Regions from separate parts of the Oceanicaulis sp. LC35 genome, predicted to be linked through region 1. Evidence: predicted binding sites of a transcription regulator. Region 1 holds the regulator's gene; the other holds the start of a gene.
The links. The regulator LexA, encoded in region 1, represses DNA repair genes until DNA is damaged. The targets are predictions, from matches to a motif close to ATGTTCCNCTTGTGTTCC.

Region 1 (9,770 bases):
TCGGTTTCTTCCGGCGTGCAATAGCAGCGGAAGGCCGCGCCTTTTTCGATCAGCGCGTCCACGACTTCACGGTGACGGTCTGCGCGGGCGAACTGTGACACGGCTTCGCCATCCCATTTCAGGCCCAGCCAGCTCAGTCCATCCAGAATCGCCTGCACGGTTTCATCGGTGGAACGCGCACGATCCGTATCCTCGATGCGAAGCTTGAATTCGCCGCCATTCGCCTGAGCGAACAGGGCGTTGAACAGCGCCGTACGCGCGCCGCCGATATGCAGATAGCCGGTCGGTGAGGGCGCGAAACGCGTGATGATTTTCATGGTGTCTTGCAATTGCGAATTCATGCTGCAGTGCGAAGGGAGGTGCTCTTTAGCACGCCAAAGCGTCTCCGTCATAGCCTCCGCCTGATGTTCACGCCATGATGAAGGTGTGAAATCGCTAAAGTTTCCACCTGTGGGGGAAATCCCAGACTTGCGCCGAGCCGTGACGGCTGGGCTGGGCGGCGCGTTGGCGCTCACAGTTCCAGACCCCAACCGCCTGATCCTGTGGGCGCCGGTGGCGCTGGCTGTCGGCGCAGCAGCCTATTTCTCATGGCCGTCAGAGCCGGGCTTGGCGCCGGTGCTGTTCGGGGCGGGACTGAGCTTTGTCGCGGGCATTGTCTGGTGGTTCAGACGGAACGTCCTCACACTTTATGCGCTCGTGCTTGTGAACTGCCTGACACTTGGCTTCGTTCTGTCTCGGGAGCGGGCTCATTCGCTGGGCGCGCCAGAACTTGGGGCCTTTCAGTCTGAACGCAGTGCAGAGGTCACGGGCTGGATTGAGCGGGTGGAGCGGCTTGAGGGGCGGGCGCGTCTTGTCATCCGGGTGCATGCGCTCGAGAATGCCGATACGCCGCCCTATCGGGTTCGTATCCGTGCGGGGCTCGCAGCGTTCGAGCCAGGCGATGCGATCCGCGTGCGGGCTCGCTTGTCGCCGCCATCCGCCCCGGTTGCCGCTGGTGGCTATGACCCGGCGCGTGCCGCCTGGTTCGATCAGATCGCTCTGACGGGCTACGCCATCTCGGACATGGAGCGCACCGAGATTGATACACGGGCGCCGCTCAGCCTGTCCCTGGCGGGCTTTCGCTGGCGTTTGTCTGAGCGGTTGCAATCTCAAACCGGGACGCGGACCGGAGCTGTCGCCGCCGCCTTGCTGACCGGGGAACGCGCCCGCGTCAGCACCGAGGACGCCGAGGCGTTACGTCTGTCAGGGCTTGGGCACATTCTGGCGATATCCGGCCTTCACATGGCGCTTTTTGCGGGCGGGGCGTACTGGCTGATCCGTCTGGTGTTTGCGATGTGGGAGCCTTGGGCGCGCGCGCATGACCCGCGCAAGCCGGCTGCTCTAGGCGCACTGATCGCCGCCAGCCTCTATTTGATCATCTCCGGGGCGGCGGTTTCCACCCAGCGGGCCTACATCATGGCCTTCGTCGTTCTGGTGGGCGTGTTGTTTGACCGTCAGGCTTTTTCCATGCGCTCACTGGCGCTGGCGGCGATCCTGATCCTGCTCATTGCGCCTGAAAGCGTCATTGAGCCCGGTTTCCAGATGAGCTTCTCCGCTGTTGCGGCCCTGATCGCCAGCTTTGACGCCTATAAGCGTTGGCGACCTGAATCCGGTCTGTCGTCATCCGTGTTTGGAAAGCTCAAGGATGCGCTGGCCGGGCTCAGCGCCACCTCGCTCATTGCCGGGGCGGCGACGGGGGCGTTCGCGATCTTTCATTTCCAGCGCATGGCCGCCTATGGCCTTATCGCCAACCTCCTCGCTATGCCGCTTTTTACGTTCTGGGTCATGCCGGCGGGCGGCGCGGCGCTCATCTTCTCTGTCGTGGGGATGGAGCGGCCCTTTCTGTGGATTATGGACCAGGGGCTGCGCCGGGTTCTGGATGTGGCGTACTGGGCGTCCACCATGGAGGGCGCTGTTGTGGGGGCGAATGCGGCGGACCCGGCGCTGGTGGCGCTCTACGGACTGGGCTTTGCGTGTCTGGTGATCGGGCTGGGATGGATGCGGGTGACCGGGGGGCTGCTGATCATGGCGGCGATGACGCTGTTCATGGTCCAGACCCCGCCCCAGATGATGATCACCGATGGCGGGGTGGTGCTGGCTCGCTTTGAGGGCGCGGAGGGCTACACGGTTACAGATCGCCGTCGCGGACGGTTCGATGCCCGGGTCTTTCTGCAGCGGGCCGGCGTCAGCGACAGCCCGGATCGCGCCGCCCTGAGCTGTGACAGTCTGGGCTGCACGGGGCGAACTTCAGACGGTTTGTTGCTGGCCGTGACAGCCTCCGCCGAAGCGCTGGAAGATGATTGCCATGAGGCGGACCTCATCGTTTTTGACGGGGAGGTTTCCGCCTGGCGCAAACGTCGTTGCGCGGCGCTGATTCTCGATACTGTCGCTCGGGAAGAGCTGGGCGGACTGGAGTTCTGGGTCCATGACGGGCAGGTCATCCGCATGCGCAGCGCGCAAGCGGCGCGCCGCAATCGCTTGTGGGGCGGCGCTTCCGGTTCCTGAGCGGACTAGAGCGCTTTCAGGCCGCGTTGCTGCATGCGCCAGAGCAGGGCGTCGATCCGGTCCTGACCGAAGAAGGGCTCGCCCTGAAAGACCATTAGGGGCACGCCCCAATGGCCGGCGGCGTCCTGATTGGCTTCGTTCTCGATGATTTGACTATCAATACGGTCTGATTGGGCATCTGATTGCGTGTTCAGCGTGTCCGGATCGAGCCCGGCGGCGCGGGCCGCGTCATCCAGTGCGCCATCCTCGGTCCAGGGCGTGTCATGTCCTGCAGCGCTTCCGCCCCAGATGCGGCGGCTGGCGTGGGCGATATAGGCCAGGCCGTCGCCGTCCTCGCAGGCCAGAACGCCCAGCTGGTTGAGATAGGCGATCCGCGGCTGTTCCGGGGCGATCTTGAGCGTATGGATGTCCTGTACGATCGGGTCAGGCGAGGGGGCGGAAATGGGCAAGCCCAGTCGTTCCGCCTCGCGCGCTACATCCACGATTACATAATGGATCCAGCGTGGATCCCGCTCTTCAAAGAATTCAGGGCTTCGAACCGCCAGCGGGCGCACGATGCGCACATTCACATTGAAGGCGTAGTGCTGACGCAGCTCTAAAAATCGCTGGGCGGCGATATAGCTGTAGGGGCTGCGGAAAGACCAGTAGAGGTCAAAGCTGAGCGGGGTGGCGTCGGTCATGAGCTGGCGTCCTCAGAAGGGTGCGCCAGACTACTGCCCCGAAAGCAGATCGCCTAGTGATAGCGACGGATAAGTCCCACAAGGCGACCCTGAACCTTCACCTCGTTCGGGCCGAAAATCCGGGTCTCATAGGCCGGGTTCGCCGCTTCAAGGGCGATGGAGCCGCCTTTCTTGCGCAGCTTTTTCAGCGTGGCTTCCTCGTCATGAACAAGCGCCACGACGATGTCGCCGGTATTGGCCGTGTCGCCGCGCTTGATGATCACAAGGTCGCCATCAAGGATGCCGGCCTCAATCATGGAGTCGCCGTGGACTTCGAGGGCGAAGTGTTCGCCGCCTGAAATCATGTCCGCCGGGACGGGCAGGCGGTCGGTTTCGTGCTGGATCGCCTCGATCGGCACACCGGCGGCGATCCGGCCAAGGACCGGCACTTCCACGCCATGGGTGCGCTCATCAGAGGTGGCGGAGCCGAAATCGGCGCTGACGACATTGGTCTTGGCAGGCGTGGACTGGGCGCTCGCGCCGCCAGAGGGCAGCTTGAGCACTTCCAGAGCGCGGGCGCGGTGGGCGAGGCGGCGGATGAAGCCGCGCTCTTCCAGAGCCGAGACCAGACGGTGAACGCCGGATTTGGAAGCGAGATTGAGCGCCTCTTTCATTTCGTCAAAGGAAGGCGACACGCCGTCTTCGGACAGACGTTTGTTGATGTAGAGCAAAAGCTCGTGCTGCTTTTTGGTCAGCATGATCGCCTCTTGGAACAAAATAGAAACTCTATAAGGGTGTTCTATGCATGTTCCGTCTTAACGTCAAGTGAAGGCCCGGTGTTATGCCCGACCAATCAGGGCGCGCGTCGCCGCTGTCACATCGTCCTGGCGCATCAGGCTTTCACCCACCAGCAACGCCTTGGCCCCAGCCTGTTGCAAACGCACGGCGTCGTCACGGGTGAAAATGCCGCTTTCGGCCACCAGAACACGGTCTTCACCCACCATAGGGGCAAGGGTTTCAAAGGTTTCAAGGCTCGTCTCAAACGTGCGCAGATTGCGATTGTTCACACCAACGAGCGGGCTGGGCAGGGCGAGGGCGCGCTTCATTTCCTCTGCGTCATGCACTTCGACCAAGGCATCCATGCCCCATTTGAAGGCTTCTTCGATCAGGGCGGCGGCGAGGGAATCATCCACGCTCGCCAGAATCACCAGAATACAGTCCGCGCCGAGCGCGCGTGATTCGGCGACTTGCCAGGGATCATAGAGAAAATCCTTGCGCAGGACGGGCAGGTCCACTGCAGCGCGTGCGGCGACCAGATAGTCGTCATGGCCCTGAAAACTGGGCTCATCGGTCAGAACGGACAGGCAGCTCGCGCCGCCGTCTTCATAGGCTTTGGCGAGGATGGGCGGATTGAAGTCCGCGCGGATCAGGCCCTTGGAGGGGCTGGCTTTCTTTACTTCGGCAATCAGGCCCAGACCGTTCGCGGCGGCATCGCGCTCCAATGCCGCCTTGAAACCGCGAACAGGGCTCGCATCCTGCGCCCGCTCGCACACCGCCTCATAGGATAGGCGGGCTTTGCGCTCGGCGACGTCAGCGCGCTTATAGGCTTCGATACGGGTCAGAACATCGCTCATTGCGGTCTCGTCAAATTGGTTCAGGCGTTGCTGGCGCGAACAAGGGCGTCGAGCGCCGCTTGCGCGCGGCCCTCATCAAGGGCGCTGGCGGCAAGCGCTGCACCCGATTTCAGATCATCAGAGAGACCGGCGAGTTTGAGCGCCGCAGCGGCGTTAAACAGCACGATATCGCGATAGGGGCCTGTGGCGCCTTTCAGAAGATCGCGGATCGCCTCGGCGTTCTCTTCAGGTTCTCCGCCCTTGAGATCGTCGAGACCTGCGCGGGGCAGACCGGCGTCTTCGGGCGTGATCTGGTATTCGCGGATCGTTCCATCAGGGAAGAGCTCGGCCACATGGCTGACGCCCGTGGTGGTGATTTCATCCAGCCCGTCTTCGCCATGCACAATCATCGCCGCTTCAGCGCCAAGACCCCGCAGGGCCTCGGCCATGGGAAGGAGCCATTTGCGATCAAACACGCCCAGAAGCTGACGCTTCGCGCCAGCCGGGTTTGAGAGCGGCCCCAGAAGATTGAAGATGGTCCGCACGCCCAGAATTTTTCGTGCCGGTCCCACATGGCGCACGGCGCCGTGATGGGCTTGTGCGAAGAGAAAACCCACGCGCGCTTGGGACAGAGCCGCTTCCACCTGAGTCGGTGAGGCGAAGAGGTTCACGCCGAGGCTTTCAAGCACTTCGGCGGATCCTGACTTGGAGGAGGCGGCCTTGTTGCCATGTTTTGCGACGACAGCGCCTGCGCCTGCAGCGACCAGAGCCGCAGCGGTGGAGATATTCCAGGTGCCGCGGGCATCCCCGCCGGTCCCGCATGTGTCTATGGCAGTGGCGGGGGCGGCAACAGGCGTCATCCGGGCGCGCATGGCCTTGGCGCCGATCATCAGCGCTTGCGGGCTTTCGCCCAGCGCGGTGAGGGCCAGCAGAAAGCCGCCAACCTCGACCGGGTCCGCCTGGCCATCCATAAGGGCGTCAAACGCCGCCTCAAGGGCGGCGGCATCCGGCTCCTGACCCTGCGCCAGGGCCTGAATGGCGGGGCGCATGCGGCTCATGCAGCTTGTTCCACAGTCATCCCTGCGAGGCGCAGGAAATTGCCGATAAGCGCATGACCATGCTCGGAGGCAATGGATTCGGGGTGGAACTGCACGCCGTGAATGGGGCGGGTCTTGTGCATCAGACCCATGATCTCACCGTCGGCGGTATGGGCGTTAGCGACCAGGTCAGTGCCGTCCGGCAGATCGACCGCGAGAGAGTGATAGCGTGTGGCGTTATAGGGCGAGGGCAGGCCCTCGAATACGCCGGTCCCGTCATGCTCGATAGGACTGGTTTTGCCATGCATGATGGCTTTGGCCTGAACCACCTTGCCGCCGAACACCTGACCAATGGACTGAAAGCCCAGACAGACGCCAAAGATCGGCAGATCGTGGGGCGCGGTTTCGATCAGCTCAAGACAGATGCCGGCCCGGTCCGGATCGCACGGGCCCGGACTGATCAGAATGCCCTTGGGGTCCAGCGCCAGCGCGTCGGCGGCGCTCATGGCGTCATTGCGGATGACGCGCGTCGGGGCCCCCAGCTCCTGGACGTAATGGACCAGGTTGAAGGTGAAGCTGTCATAATTGTCGATGATCAACAGCATGGGCGGCTCGCAGCATCTGTGAAAATGAGCTGTGGAACTTAAGCAAGCCCGTGCGCGCCGCCAACCGCGACTCGCTGTAAATACGCTTTGATGATGCGAACTGCTTCATATGCGCCGCACCTGGGCTCGGCTCTGGCCGCCGGTTTCATGCTGGTTGCGGCGCTTGCCTATAATCTTGGCGCCCAGTCTGTGGAGCCTGACCAGACGGAAACCTTGGCGAGCACGGGCCAGGCTGATGCAACAGCCTTCTGGCCCGGCGTGATCCGCGTTGAAGCCTCGAACCGGATTGAAGCTGACGTGTATGTGCGCGGTGAAGAACCGGTTCCGGTAGAGGTTTCTGCGTCTTCACCGGCGCCGTCGCCGTCGCTTGCTGCCGCCCGCCAACGCCCGCAACTGGCGGTGATCATCGATGATGTGGGGCTGGATGTGGCGGCGGCTGACCGTTTGCTGGCGATGGATGTTCCGCTGACCCTGTCGATCCTGCCCTATGCCGAGGCTGCGCCCGTGATCGCCCGTCGGGCGTCAGAGGCAGGCAGCGAAGTGTTTCTCCATCTGCCCATGGAGCCCGTCGGTGTGGAAGACCCCGGTCCTTACGCCCTGACCGAATTTCAGAGCGCCGGGGAAATGTCCTCGCGCATCCGCTGGGCGTTCTCGCGGGTTCCCGGCGCGACCGGGTTCAACAATCATATGGGCAGTCGTCTGACCTCGGACCGGCGCGCCATGGATGCGGTGTTTGCTGCAGCAGACTTGCCATCTTCCCTGATTTTCGTGGATTCCCTGACCCATCCACGGTCTCAGGCGGCGCGCTCAGCCCGGGCGGCGGGGCTGAATGCGCTGACTCGGGATGTCTTTCTGGATCATGCGCCGGATGAGGCTTCGGTCAGCGCCCAGCTGAATACGGCGCTGGCCCTGGCGCTGCAAAACGGTCAGGCGATCGCCATCGGTCACCCCCGACCACAGACCCTGGCTGTCCTGTCGGACCTGTCACGACGCGCCGAAGCGGTGGGGGTCGAGATCGTAACGGTTAGCGCGCTGGGCGCGTCGCCATCTGTCGAAATCGAGAGCTAGACGAAGCGCCAGGCTTCAGCGGCGGCGCGGAACAGGGCGCGCGCCTTGTTCACCGTCTCCTGATGCTCGGACTCCGGATCGGAATCGAGCACCACGCCAGCGCCAGCCTGAACATGCATGCGGCCATCCTTGACGATGGCGGTGCGCAGGGCGATCGCCATGTCCATGTCGCCATTGGCCCCGAAATAACCCACAGCGCCCGCATAGATGCCGCGGCGATGGGGTTCGAGTTCGTCGATAATCTCCATCGCCCGCACTTTAGGCGCGCCTGAGACGGTGCCCGCCGGGAAGCCGGCCATCAATGCGGAGATGGCGTCTTGGTCGTCGCCCAGCTGGCCTTCCACATTGGAAACGATGTGCATGACATGGCTGTAGCGCTCGATGATCTCGCGCTCGGTCACGCGCACCGTGCCGGCCTTGGCGACCCGGCCCACATCATTACGGCCCAGGTCGAGCAGCATCAGATGCTCGGCGCGTTCCTTGGGATCGGCGCGCAGATCCGCTTCATGGGCCTGATCGGCTTCTTCGGAATTGCCGCGCGGGCGGGTGCCTGCGATGGGGCGAACCGTGACCGTATCCCCACGCAAGCGCACCAGGATTTCCGGGCTCGATCCGACAATGGCGAAGCCGGGCAGGTTGAAGAAGTAGAGGAAAGGCGAGGGGTTCGTACGTCGCAGGGACCGGTACAGCGAGAGCGGCGTCGCCGTATAGGGCGCAGAGAATCGCTGGCTGGGCACGACCTGAAAGATATCGCCCGCGCGGATATAGGCTTTCGCGGTCTCGACATTCTGGCGGTACTGGGCCGGCTCCATATTGCTGACCGGGTCATCCAGCGTCCACGGCGCAGCCGAACCGGCGATCGGGGCCGGGGCGTCCAGCCGCGCGAACACAGCTTCGATGCGGCGGCGTGCGGCGTCGACCTGAAGCTCGGGCTCCATGTCCGCCTTGGGCCGGATGGGCGCTGCGACCAGGATTTCCTGACGCAGGGCGTCAAAGACCACCATGACGCGCGGACGCAGCAGCTGACCTTCGGGCAGGCCCAGAGGGTCGGGCTCGGCATGGTTGGGCAGACGTTCGACCTGACGGATCGTGTCATAGCCGAGATAGCCGAACAGACCCGCAGCAATAGGCGGCAGACCCGAAGGCAGGGTCAGACGGCTGTCCTCGATCAGTGTGCGCAGTGATTGCAGGGGCGGTTCGGCGCAAGGCTCGAAACTGCCCGGTGCAACGCCGGGTGCGGGCGCGGTGGCGATTTCAGCCTGATCGCCCCGGCACCGCCAGATCAGATCCGGATCCAGACCGATTGCGGAATACCGGCCGCGAAACGCGCCGCCTTCAACGCTTTCCAGCAGGAAGGTGTTGGCGTTGTGCGAGGCCAGCTTCAGATAGGCCGAGACCGGGGTTTCCAGATCATCGACGCGTGTTGCGGTCAGCAGAACGGTCTGCCCACGCGCGCACAGCTCTGTCGCGGTCGCAAGGTCCGGTGCGAATGCGGTCATGTCACGCCTGTTACTGAATGGCGGTGCGTCCCAGCGCCTGATCGATCAGGTCCTGGTTCTGACGCACGTCATAGGCGTTGATCAGCGCGCTGGTGACAATCTGGGTCGCATCGTCACGCAACTCGTTGGTCAGCTCGGTGCGCTGGGTTGCGGTGATGGTCCCGGCTTCACCGGCGATCACTTCGTCAACAAGGACAAGCGCCCGGGTAGTCTGGTTGTCTGCGCGAGACATGAAACGACCGCCTTCAGCCTGACGGAAAGCCTGGGCCACCAGCTGGGCGTTGAATGGCCCTGCGGTTTCACCACGGCTGAGGACAGCGGATTCAACGCGCGCGCCCACGCCAAGGGATTCTGCGATGGCGTCCAGGCTTTCGCCGGCATCCAGACGGGTTTGCACGTCATCGACCACGGCCTGAAGACGGTTGTCGGTTTCCCGCATAGTCCAGAACTGGGTTGCGTCATCGCGCACTTCATCAAGCTCGTAGAGACGGGCGGGCTCGATCTCGTCCACGCGGATGACGAAATAGCCGCCATCCTCGCCATAGCTTTCAAGGTCAGTGGCGTAGCCTTGCTGCGCGGAGAAGGCGGCGGACAGGATGTCCGGGTTCTGCAGCAGGGTCAGCGCAGGGGCGCGATCGGCGGAATAGCCGTTGGCGCCCACAAAATCGATGCGCTCTGCAAACAGGCCTGCCTGCATGGCGGCGGCTTCCAGTGTGGCGCCATCGCCATGGGCTTCTTCAAACAC
Region 2 (9,770 bases), 1.4 Mb from region 1:
GCATCCGCCCGCACGATCTGACCCTGACCGATGGCGCATTCGAGTTCCGCGCTCATGACGGCGAACTCGGCGACATCCTGATTTCCGGCATGATCCAGGCTGACGCCCTGCAAGAACCCGGCGACATACCGCAAAGCGATCCGCCGGCCATGACCGTAGGTCTGGAAATGGGCGGCGAGCACATCCGCAACGCCAGCTTCATGCATTGGCTGGGAGACTGACAGGCCTGTGAGCGGTCTTCTCCCTTCGGCGCATTGCACTTCCGCGCCGAGGGGAGTAGATCAGGCTCACCTGTCTTCGCGCCTGCATCAAAGGCGCATCCCCTCGTAAGGCTTGAGGAGTAATTCCATGGCTCGCAAAAAGATCGCCCTTATCGGCGCCGGCATGATCGGCGGCACCCTGGCCCATATCGCAGCTCGTGAAGAGCTGGGCGATGTGGTCCTGATGGACCTCAATGAAGGCACCGCCAAGGGCAAGGCGCTGGATCTGTGCGAGGCGAGCCCCGTCTTCGGCAAGGACAGCCACCTGACCGGCGGTTCGGTCGAGGACTACACCCCGATCGCGGGCGCGGATGTCTGCATCGTCACCGCCGGCGTGCCGCGCAAGCCGGGCATGTCTCGCGATGACCTTCTGGAAATCAACCTCAAGGTCATGAAGTCGGTCGGCGAAGGCATCAAGAAGCACGCCCCGAACGCCTTCGTGATCTGCATCACCAACCCGCTGGACGCCATGGTCTGGGCGCTGCGCGAATTCTCCGGCCTGCCCCACAACAAAGTGGTCGGCATGGCGGGCGTCCTGGACGCCGCGCGCTTCCGCTGGTTCCTGGCTGAAGAATTCAACGTGTCCGTGGAAGACGTCACCGCCTTCGTGATGGGCGGCCATGGCGACACCATGGTGCCGCTGACCCGTTACTCCACCGTCGCCGGCATCCCGGTGCCGGACATGGTGAAAATGGGCTGGTCGTCTGACGAGAAAATCGACGCCATCGTGGACCGCACCCGCAAGGGCGGCGGCGAGATCGTCGGCCTTCTGGGCAATGGCTCGGCCTTCTACGCTCCGGCGGAAAGCGCCATCGCCATGGCCAAATCCTATCTCAATGACAAGAAACGCGTCCTGCCCTGCGCCGCGCACCTGACCGGCCAGTTCGGCGTCGACAACCTCTATGTGGGCGTTCCGGTGCAGATCGGCGCTGGCGGCGTGGAGAAGGTCGTCGAAATCACCCTGAACAAGGACGAGCAGGACATGTTCGACCACTCGGTTGATTCCGTGAAAGGCCTTGTGGAAGCGTGCAAGAAGATTGACCCCAGCCTGGCCTAAGGTCTGGTCGATCCGGTGTGAAAACCCCCGGGGCCAGACCGGCCCCGGGGGTTTTTCTTTGTCTGAGCCTGCGTCATTGTGCAGAGCAATATCATCTGAAGGAGAGATCCATGGGTCTCAACGTCGCCGTTCTGGGCGCCACGGGCGCTGTCGGTCAGGAAATGCTGACCATCCTCGAGGAACGCCTCTTCCCCGCCGAAACCGTCTACGCGCTTGCCAGCCGCAAATCCGTGGGCCGCGAAGTCTCCTATGGCGACAAGACCCTGACCATCAAGGACGCGGACACGTTTGACTATTCCACTGTCGACATCGTGCTGATGAGCGCAGGCGGGGATGTGTCGCGCGAGATGTCGCCCAGGATCGCCAAGGCCGGCGCGCTCGTGATCGACAATTCCAGCGCCTGGCGCATGGATCCGGACGTGCCGCTGGTGGTGCCCGAGGTGAACCCGGACACGCTCAACGAACGCCCGAAGAAGAACATCATCGCCAACCCCAATTGCTCCACCATCCAGACCGTGGTGGCGCTCAAACCCATCCATGATGCGGCGGGGATCATCCGGGCCAATTGCTCGACCTATCAGTCCACCTCCGGCGGCGGCCGCGAGGCGATGGACGAGCTGTGGAACCAGACCAAGGCGATCTACGTCAACGACCCGGTCGAACCGGAAGTCTTCCCCAAGCAGATCGCCTTCAACGTCATCCCGAAAATCGACGTCTTCATGGAGGATGGCTCCACCAAGGAAGAGTGGAAGATGACGGTCGAGACCAAGAAAATCCTCGACCCCAAGATCAAGCTGTTCGCCACCTGCGCCCGCGTGCCGGTGTTCGTCGGCCATTGCGTCGCCGCGCATCTGGAGCTCGAAAAGGAACTCTCCGCCGAGGATGCCCGCAACCTGCTGCGCGAAGCGCCGGGCCTGATGGTGATCGACCGCGCCGACGAGGACGAACCGCAATTCGTCACCCCGGTGGAAAGCGTCGGTGAATTCGCCACCTTCGTCAGCCGCATCCGCAACGACCCCACCGTCGAGAACGGCCTCGCCATGTGGATCGTGTCGGACAATCTGCGCAAGGGCGCAGCCCTCAACGCCGTCCAGATCGCCGAAGTGGTGGTCAACAAGGGCTGGCTGAAGAAATAGGGCTGAAATCCCGGGCGAGCGTCAGCGAAGACCCGGGACCTCCCTCCGCTTAAGCGCTCTATCCTGATAGAGACCCCGGCTCGGCGCTGCGCTTGGCCGGGGTTTCACGTTGAGGAAGTGACTTATCCGTTGTCTGACGGCGCGTCGTCTTCGGTCAGGCTCGCGCCCGGAAGCTCCGGCGTCACGGCGATCTGGCGGCCCATGAACAGGCCCGCCGCAATCACCAGCGCCGCCCCGACAATCACCCCTGCGAGAAATGTCAGCCCGTACTTCATGATCCCCTCCTGATCTTTAGCCGGGAGAGCATGACGACAGCTCGCGACGCCCCGCAAGCCGCTTTTCTACCGCACCTTCGACAGCGCCAGATCTCTTGTCAGCCGCAGCTCGGGATCAGCGGTGTTTTCCAGAACGAAATGATCCACCGACAGATCAAGGCCCAGCGCACGGATGGCGGCTGATTGCGCTTCCCACTGGCCGCCCACGGGCCAGCCACAGCCCTCTGAGGGGAAAGCGGAGACACGCAGGGGGAGCGAGCCCGTCAGGCAGGCATAGGCTTCAAACGGGTTCTCGATCGCTTCGGGCACATGGATCGGGCTGATCGGCACGCCGTCATAAATCTCGCCACGATCTTCGGTGCCATTCATGATGGCGTAATCACGCGCGGTCAGAAGCGTGGCCCAGACCCGGACCGAACCGCCGGGGCGCTCCACCAGCGTCGCCGGGATCGAGCCATAGACCGCAATGCGGTTGGCATAGGCGACCACATGGTCAGGCACGTTGATCTGGATCACCGGAATGGCGACGTCATCAAGATGATCGCGAAACTTGCGGCGCAATTGAGCGGGCGCGGCGTTCGAACCCACCGCCGCCACGGCGTGATAGGCGCCGCGTTCAAATTCTGACAGTCGCTGTTCGCCCAGCGCATCGGCCATCCGCATCGGCCCCTTGGCGTGATCAATGATCCAGTCGCCAAACCCGCCGCTCGTCTGCATCAGGGGCCAGGTCGCGCCATCGAGAAAGATGAAGGGTGTTTGCGGACGCGGGAAGGGATAGCTCAGCGCCCATTGCAGATGCAGGGTGTCGGTATCGATCATGATGCGCCTACCCCCGCTGGGCTTCCACCCAGTCGATCAGCAGAGCCGACACATCGACGCCGGAGAAGCGGCGCAATTCCTGAATGCCGGTGGGGGAGGTGACGTTGATCTCGGTCAGGTAATCGCCAATCACGTCAATGCCCACAAAGACGAGGCCGCGACGCTTGAGCTCCGGCCCGATAATGCGACAAATCTCGAGATCGCGCTCGGTCAGGTCAGACTGCACCGCCTTGCCGCCCACATGCATGTTGGCGCGCACTTCGCCCTCGGCCGGCACGCGGTTGATCGCGCCCACCGGCTCGCCATCCACCAGGATCACGCGCTTGTCGCCATTGCGAACGTCCGGAACGAAGGCTTGGGCCATCAGCGGATCACGGCTGGTCTGACCGAACAGCTCCACCAGCGAGGCGATGTTTTCCGCCGTATCGCGGATGCGGAACACGCCCGCCCCGCCATTGCCGAACAGCGGTTTGACGATGATGTCCCGGCCATGGCGCTCGAAGAAGTCGCGAATTTCGTCTTCAGAGCTGGTGATCAGGGTGGGCGGCATCACGCCTTCAAACGTCGTCACGAACAGTTTTTCGGGCGTATCGCGCACATGGCGCGGATCATTAACCACCAGCACTTCGGGCATCAGATGCTCAAGAATGTGGGTGGTGGTGATATAGCTCATGTCAAAGGGCGGGTCCTGACGCAGGAAGACCGCATCCACCGTGTGCAGGTCCAGCACTTCAGGCGCGCTCAGGGTCACATGCTCGCCCTGCACCCGCTGCATGGCGGTGACCCGTTGCGCCGTCGCGCGGACCTTGCCGTTCTCAAGGCTCAGATGTTTGGGTTCATACACCCAGATCTCATGGCCGCGCCCAAAGGCTTCCAGCGCAATGTCAAAGGTGGAGTCCGCGTTGACATTGACTTGGGTGATGGGGTCCATCTGGAAAGCGATCGTCAGCATGGCAGGCCTTTCGGGCAGAGGCGGGATCATTGCGCTGACAGGTAGGGGATGGATGGAGAGAATGGAAGTCAGCAAACCCCACAATCCCGCTTTCCCTTGACTCTTCCCCGCCCCCCGCGTAAACGCCCACGCTTCACGCAAGCGTCTCTCCGCTTGCCTTACCCGCACACGGCGTCCTGCATTGATCAGGAGTGAACGCTTGGAGGCGGGCGAGGTCCCCCGCTCGACGAAGGCTCGTCCAGTGGGGCGGTTGCGGCGTGCGCGTTTCACACACACCTTCTTGGGTGTGACCAGAAGCGGACCAGGGCAGGCGAACACATGTTCGACTCACTTTCAGAACGGCTTTCCGGCGTCTTTGACAGCCTGACCGGGCGCGGCGCGCTCTCGGAAAAGGATGTGGACGCCGCGCTGCGCGAGATCCGCGTGGCGCTTCTGGAGGCCGACGTCGCCCTGCCGGCGGTGAAGGACTTCACCACCAAGGTCCGCGACAAGGCGATTGGTGAAGAGGTCATCCGCTCGGTCAGCCCCGGCCAGCAGGTCATCAAGATCGTCCATGACGGTCTTGTGGAGCTGCTGGGCGGCGAAGGCGAACCCGAAGGGCTCAACCTTACCGGCGAACCGCCTGTGGCGATCCTGATGGCGGGTCTTCAGGGTTCGGGCAAGACCACCACCACCGCCAAGCTCGCCAAGCGCATTTCCGAGCGCGAGAAGAAGAAAGTCCTCGTCGCCTCGCTCGACACCCGCCGTCCGGCGGCGATGGAGCAATTGGCGCAGATGGCCGAGAAGGCCGGCGTCGCCTGCCTGCCGATCGTGGCGGGCCAGTCCGCCGTCGAGATCGCCAAGCGCGCCATGAGCGCGGGTCGCCTTCAGGGCTATGACGTGGTGATCCTGGATACCGCGGGCCGCACGTCCATCGATGAAGAGATGATGGGCGAAGCCGCCAGGATCGCCGAAGTGGCGCGGCCGCGCGAAACCCTTCTGGTGGCCGACAGCCTGACCGGTCAGGACGCGGTGGAGACCGCCAAACGCTTTGACGAGCGTCTGAAGCTGACCGGCCTTGTGCTGACCCGGATGGATGGCGATGGCCGCGGCGGCGCCGCGCTGTCCATGCGCTGGGTCACGGGCCTGCCGATCAAGTTCCTGGGCGTCTCTGAAAAGGTTGATGGCCTTGACGCCTTTGACGCCAAGCGCCTTGCAGGCCGCATTCTGGGGCGCGGCGATATCGTCTCGCTGGTGGAAAAAGCCGCCGCCGAGGTCGATCACGAGAAAGCCGAACGCCTCGCCAAGAAAATGGCCAAGGGCAAGTTCGATCTCGACGACATGGCCGACCAGCTGCGCCAGCTTCAGAAAATGGGCGGCGTTGCGGGGCTGATGGGCTTCCTGCCGGGCATGAACAAGGCGGCGAAGGCCCAGATGGCCAATGCCGGCTTTGACGACAAGATGCTCAAGCGTCAGGAAGCGATCATCCTGTCGATGACCCGCGAAGAGCGCGCCAAACCGGATCTACTCAAGGCCAGCCGCAAGCGCCGTATCGCGCTCGGCTCGGGCGTTGAAGTGCCGGAAGTGAACAAGCTTTTGAAAATGCACCGCCAGATGGCGGACATGATGAAGAAGATGGGCAAGAAGGGCAAAAAAGGGGGTTTCCCCGGCATGCCCGGAATGGCTGGTATGGGCGGCGGAATGCCGGGCATGGGAGGCGGCATGCCTCCGGGTCTCGGCGACGCGGCGTCCGATCTTCTCAAAGGACACGCGCCCAAGGGCGCAGACCTGCCGGGGCTGGGCGGCCCAGGCAAACAGGGACTGCCAGGCATTGGCGGACCCCTGGGGCCGGATGGCCTACCGCTCGGCCTCTCGAAGAAAAAATGACCTTAAAGGACCACAACCATGTCTGTTAAAATTCGTCTCGCCCGCGGCGGCGCCAAGAAGCGTCCGTACTACCGCATCGTCGTCACCGATTCCCGCATGCCGCGCGATGGCCGCTTCATCGAGAAAATCGGTCACTACAACCCGATGCTGCCCAAAGACCACGAGAACCGCATCGCCGTGGACACCGAGAAAGCCGCCGAGTGGATCAAGAAAGGCGCCCAGCCGTCTGACCGCGTCGCGCGCTTCCTGAAAGACGCTGGCGTCTACGAATGGACCCACGGCAACAACCCGAAAAAGGGCGAGCCGGGCGAGAAAGCCAAAGAGCGCGCTGCTGAACGCGCCGAAAAAGAAGAAGCCAAGAAGGCTGCTGAAGCGGAAGCCGCTGCGGCTCCGGCTGAAGAAGAAGCCCCGGCCGAAGAGGCTGCTGCTGAAGAAGCGTCTGAATAAGACCTTCTGTCTCAGCTGTTTGATCAACCCCGCCGTGGAAATGCGGCGGGGTTTTTCACATCTCGGGTCAGGGATTCAGCCCCCGATCTGACTCTTCCCGCTTTCCCGGTGAACGCATTTGTTCTATTTTTGTTCTGTAGCGGACAGCCGCCTGCGGAACAAAGATCATGCGCAAGCCAGAGACCATCGAGCAGCTCTATCTCGACTTTGACAGCTTCTTTGCAAGCGTCGAGCAATACGCCGATCCACGCCTGCGGGGCCGCCCGGTCGGGGTGATCCCCATGCAGGGCGCGCGCAATACCTGCATCATCGCCGCCTCGAAAGAAGCCAAGGCGAAGGGCGCAAGCTCGGTGATGACCGTGCGCGAGGCCCGCGAGGCGGTGCCCGACATGATCCTGGTGGATCAGAAGCCCGATCTTTATCGCCGCATGCACGCCCTGATGATCGCCGAGATTAGGGCCGTGCTGCCCATTGGCGCGGTCAAATCCATTGACGAGCTGACCTGTCCCCTCGACGGCCGCGCCATCGCCGATCCTGAAGGCGTCTCCAAAGCCATCAAGGCGCGCATCGCCGCCCAGACGGACGGCGTTGTCACTTGCTCGATCGGCATGGCGCCCAATCGCTTCCTCGCCAAGATGGCCTGCAAGCTGGGAAAGCCCGACGGGCTGACCATCTGGCGGCCCGAGGATCTGCCCGGCCCCTTGCTCAAACGTCCCCTTGATGAAGCGCCGGGCATTGGCTCCTCCATGCGCAAGCGCCTGCTGAAGGCCGGTGTGGCGGACATGAAGGCGCTGTGGGCCATGCAGCCCAAGCAAATGCGCGCCCTGTGGCGCAATGTGGGAGGCGAGCGCTTCTGGTACGCCCTGCACGGCTATGCGGTCCATGCCGAACCCGCCAAGCGGCGCATGTACGGCCATGGCCGCGTCCTGCCGCCCAGCCATCGCAGCTGGCCCAGCGCCTATGACTGCGCCCGGCTTCTGACCGTAAAAGCCGCCCGCCGCATGCGCCGTGATGGCCGCACCGCCGGGCGGATGGGTCTGTGGCTGCGTCATATCGAGGGCGGGTGGAGCGGGGAATTGCCCCTGCACAGCGCCCGCACCGATCGCGATTGCCTGAAAGCGCTGGATACGCTGTGGGCCGCCGCCCAGCGGGCGGACCCGCGCGCGCGGCCCATGCGGGCGGGCATGTATCTGTGCGATCTGGATGATCCAGGCGTCACCCAGACCGACTGGCTGATTGACGACAAGCCTGAGGATCGCGCCCGCCGCAATGCGCTTCAGGACGCCATCGACTCCATCAACAGCCGCTACGCCAAATCGCTGGTGACCCAAGGGGTCTGGACCCCGCCGCCCGGCGGCTATGCCGGCGGCAAGATCGCCTTCACACGCATTCCTTATGCCGAGGACTTCTGGTGATGACCTGGAAAACCGAACTGCGCCTTGACGATCTCGACCCGCATGCCCGGCTCGAAGCCTTCTGCACCGCTTGCAGCGCGGCGCGCTATTACACCGTGCAGGAATTGCTGGCCCGCCGCGCGCTGGCCCACGCCCATCTTGATGAGGTGGAGACCGCGCTCAAATGCGCCCAGCCCGGCTGCCGCGCCCCCGTCACGCTTTACGAAGTGAGCGCGGGCGAGACCGAAGCCTTCCAGGGCGGCATGCCCTAGGGAGTGATCCGCTTGACCGTGTTACAGCCATTCATCGACATACGCTCCAGATTGACGGCCTCAAGATCGCCGCGAGAGCTGACCATGCGCTCTTCAAAATGGTCAAAATGGCAGGTGAAGCTGGACTGCAGGGCCTGAACAGGAACCGCATTGCAGGTCCCCGGCGTGTCGGGAAAGCCCGTCAGCATCCGCGACAGGGCGGTGAAGGCGGCGGTCTCCAACGAGTTTCGCAGCCCGCTCACCTCCCCGATGGATCGGGTATCAAGGCGTTCATCGAGCGCACGCTGGGCGTCGTCATTGCCAAGGAAGGCCAGGATCGTGTCGGTATTGTTCTGCGCCTGAAGCCGCTCATAGGCTTCCGTCTCGGCATCCGTGCGCTCCAGACGCGCCCGGTTCTCCAGACCCCGCCCGAAGGCGAACTTGGTGTGAAACGGCGTCTGGATTTCATGAGCGAGGTTGATGCAGGCATCCTCCTCATCGCTGGTCATGGCGAACAGACCTTCGGGCACGGACGCTTCGGAGAAATAGCCCAGGGCGCCCACCATCGCGTAATCACAGCCGGGATGATCGCGCCCGTGGGTTTCATAGCAGATGTCATGGGCGCGGCAGATGGCGTCAATGCCGTCCACCGGAACCAGCGTATTGAGGACCTCAAGCTGAAGCGCCGGGTCTTCACTGACCCGCACCGGCACCCCGGGACCGCAGAAATTGCCGTAATGATAGGCGCGGCCTTCCTCGGGAAACGCATACTGACTGGTCAGGGACGCGGTTTCACAGCCGCTCAAGACCACAACACCTGCAAACGCCAAGGCGACAGCCCGTTTCATTATCCACACCCCCCCTCGTCATGGATGATCTGAACGTCCTTTTGAGGAGGCGAGCCAACGCATAAGGGCGCTCAAAGCCTTTACATCAAATTTTTCAAATCTCCATTAAGACAGAGCCCGCGCGCAGCACCCATCTTGAGCCTTGGGCCATCTTTGGGCACAGAGGGCGCAGAAAAGGATCTCGCCATGCCCGCACCCAAAGAAGAGCTCGTCGTCATCGCTGCTGTCGCGGGCGCCCACGGGGTGCGCGGAGACGCCAAGCTCAAACCCTTCGGCGACGCTTCACAGGTGTGCAGCTATGGCCCGTTCCTGGATAAAACCGGCGCGGTAATCCTGACCCCGACCCAGGCCAGGCCCGGCCCCAATGGCACGGTGATCGTGCGGCTGGAGGAAAACCTCACCCGCGAACAGGTGCAGGCGATGAAGGGCACGCTCTTGCATGTGCCCCACAGAGCTCTGCCAGAG

Region 2: the regulator LexA is predicted to act here: its motif matches at 6,931-6,948, upstream of ACFELO_RS00175 (Y-family DNA polymerase).

Annotation. Positions count from the first base shown of each region.
Region 1 is NZ_CP170485.1:1,401,312-1,411,081, forward strand. It holds gene gltX (glutamate--tRNA ligase) at 1-341, opposite strand, end outside; gene ACFELO_RS06615 (ComEC/Rec2 family competence protein) at 469-2,544, shown strand; gene ACFELO_RS06620 (2-hydroxychromene-2-carboxylate isomerase) at 2,550-3,224, opposite strand; gene lexA (transcriptional repressor LexA) at 3,278-3,961, opposite strand; gene trpC (indole-3-glycerol phosphate synthase TrpC) at 4,043-4,837, opposite strand; gene trpD (anthranilate phosphoribosyltransferase) at 4,858-5,874, opposite strand; gene ACFELO_RS06640 (anthranilate synthase component II) at 5,871-6,458, opposite strand; gene ACFELO_RS06645 (divergent polysaccharide deacetylase family protein) at 6,549-7,526, shown strand; gene trpE (anthranilate synthase component I) at 7,523-9,025, opposite strand; gene ACFELO_RS06655 (SurA N-terminal domain-containing protein) at 9,036-9,770, opposite strand, start outside.
Region 2 is NZ_CP170485.1:31,446-41,215, reverse strand. It holds gene ACFELO_RS00215 (hypothetical protein) at 1-221, shown strand, start outside; gene mdh (malate dehydrogenase) at 349-1,317, shown strand; gene ACFELO_RS00205 (aspartate-semialdehyde dehydrogenase) at 1,428-2,453, shown strand; gene ACFELO_RS00200 (hypothetical protein) at 2,576-2,728, opposite strand; gene ACFELO_RS00195 (hypothetical protein) at 2,795-3,547, opposite strand; gene gshB (glutathione synthase) at 3,555-4,499, opposite strand; gene ffh (signal recognition particle protein) at 4,818-6,365, shown strand; gene rpsP (30S ribosomal protein S16) at 6,384-6,812, shown strand; gene ACFELO_RS00175 (Y-family DNA polymerase) at 6,980-8,227, shown strand; gene ACFELO_RS00170 (hypothetical protein) at 8,227-8,478, shown strand; gene ACFELO_RS00165 (hypothetical protein) at 8,475-9,305, opposite strand; gene rimM (ribosome maturation factor RimM) at 9,492-9,770, shown strand, end outside.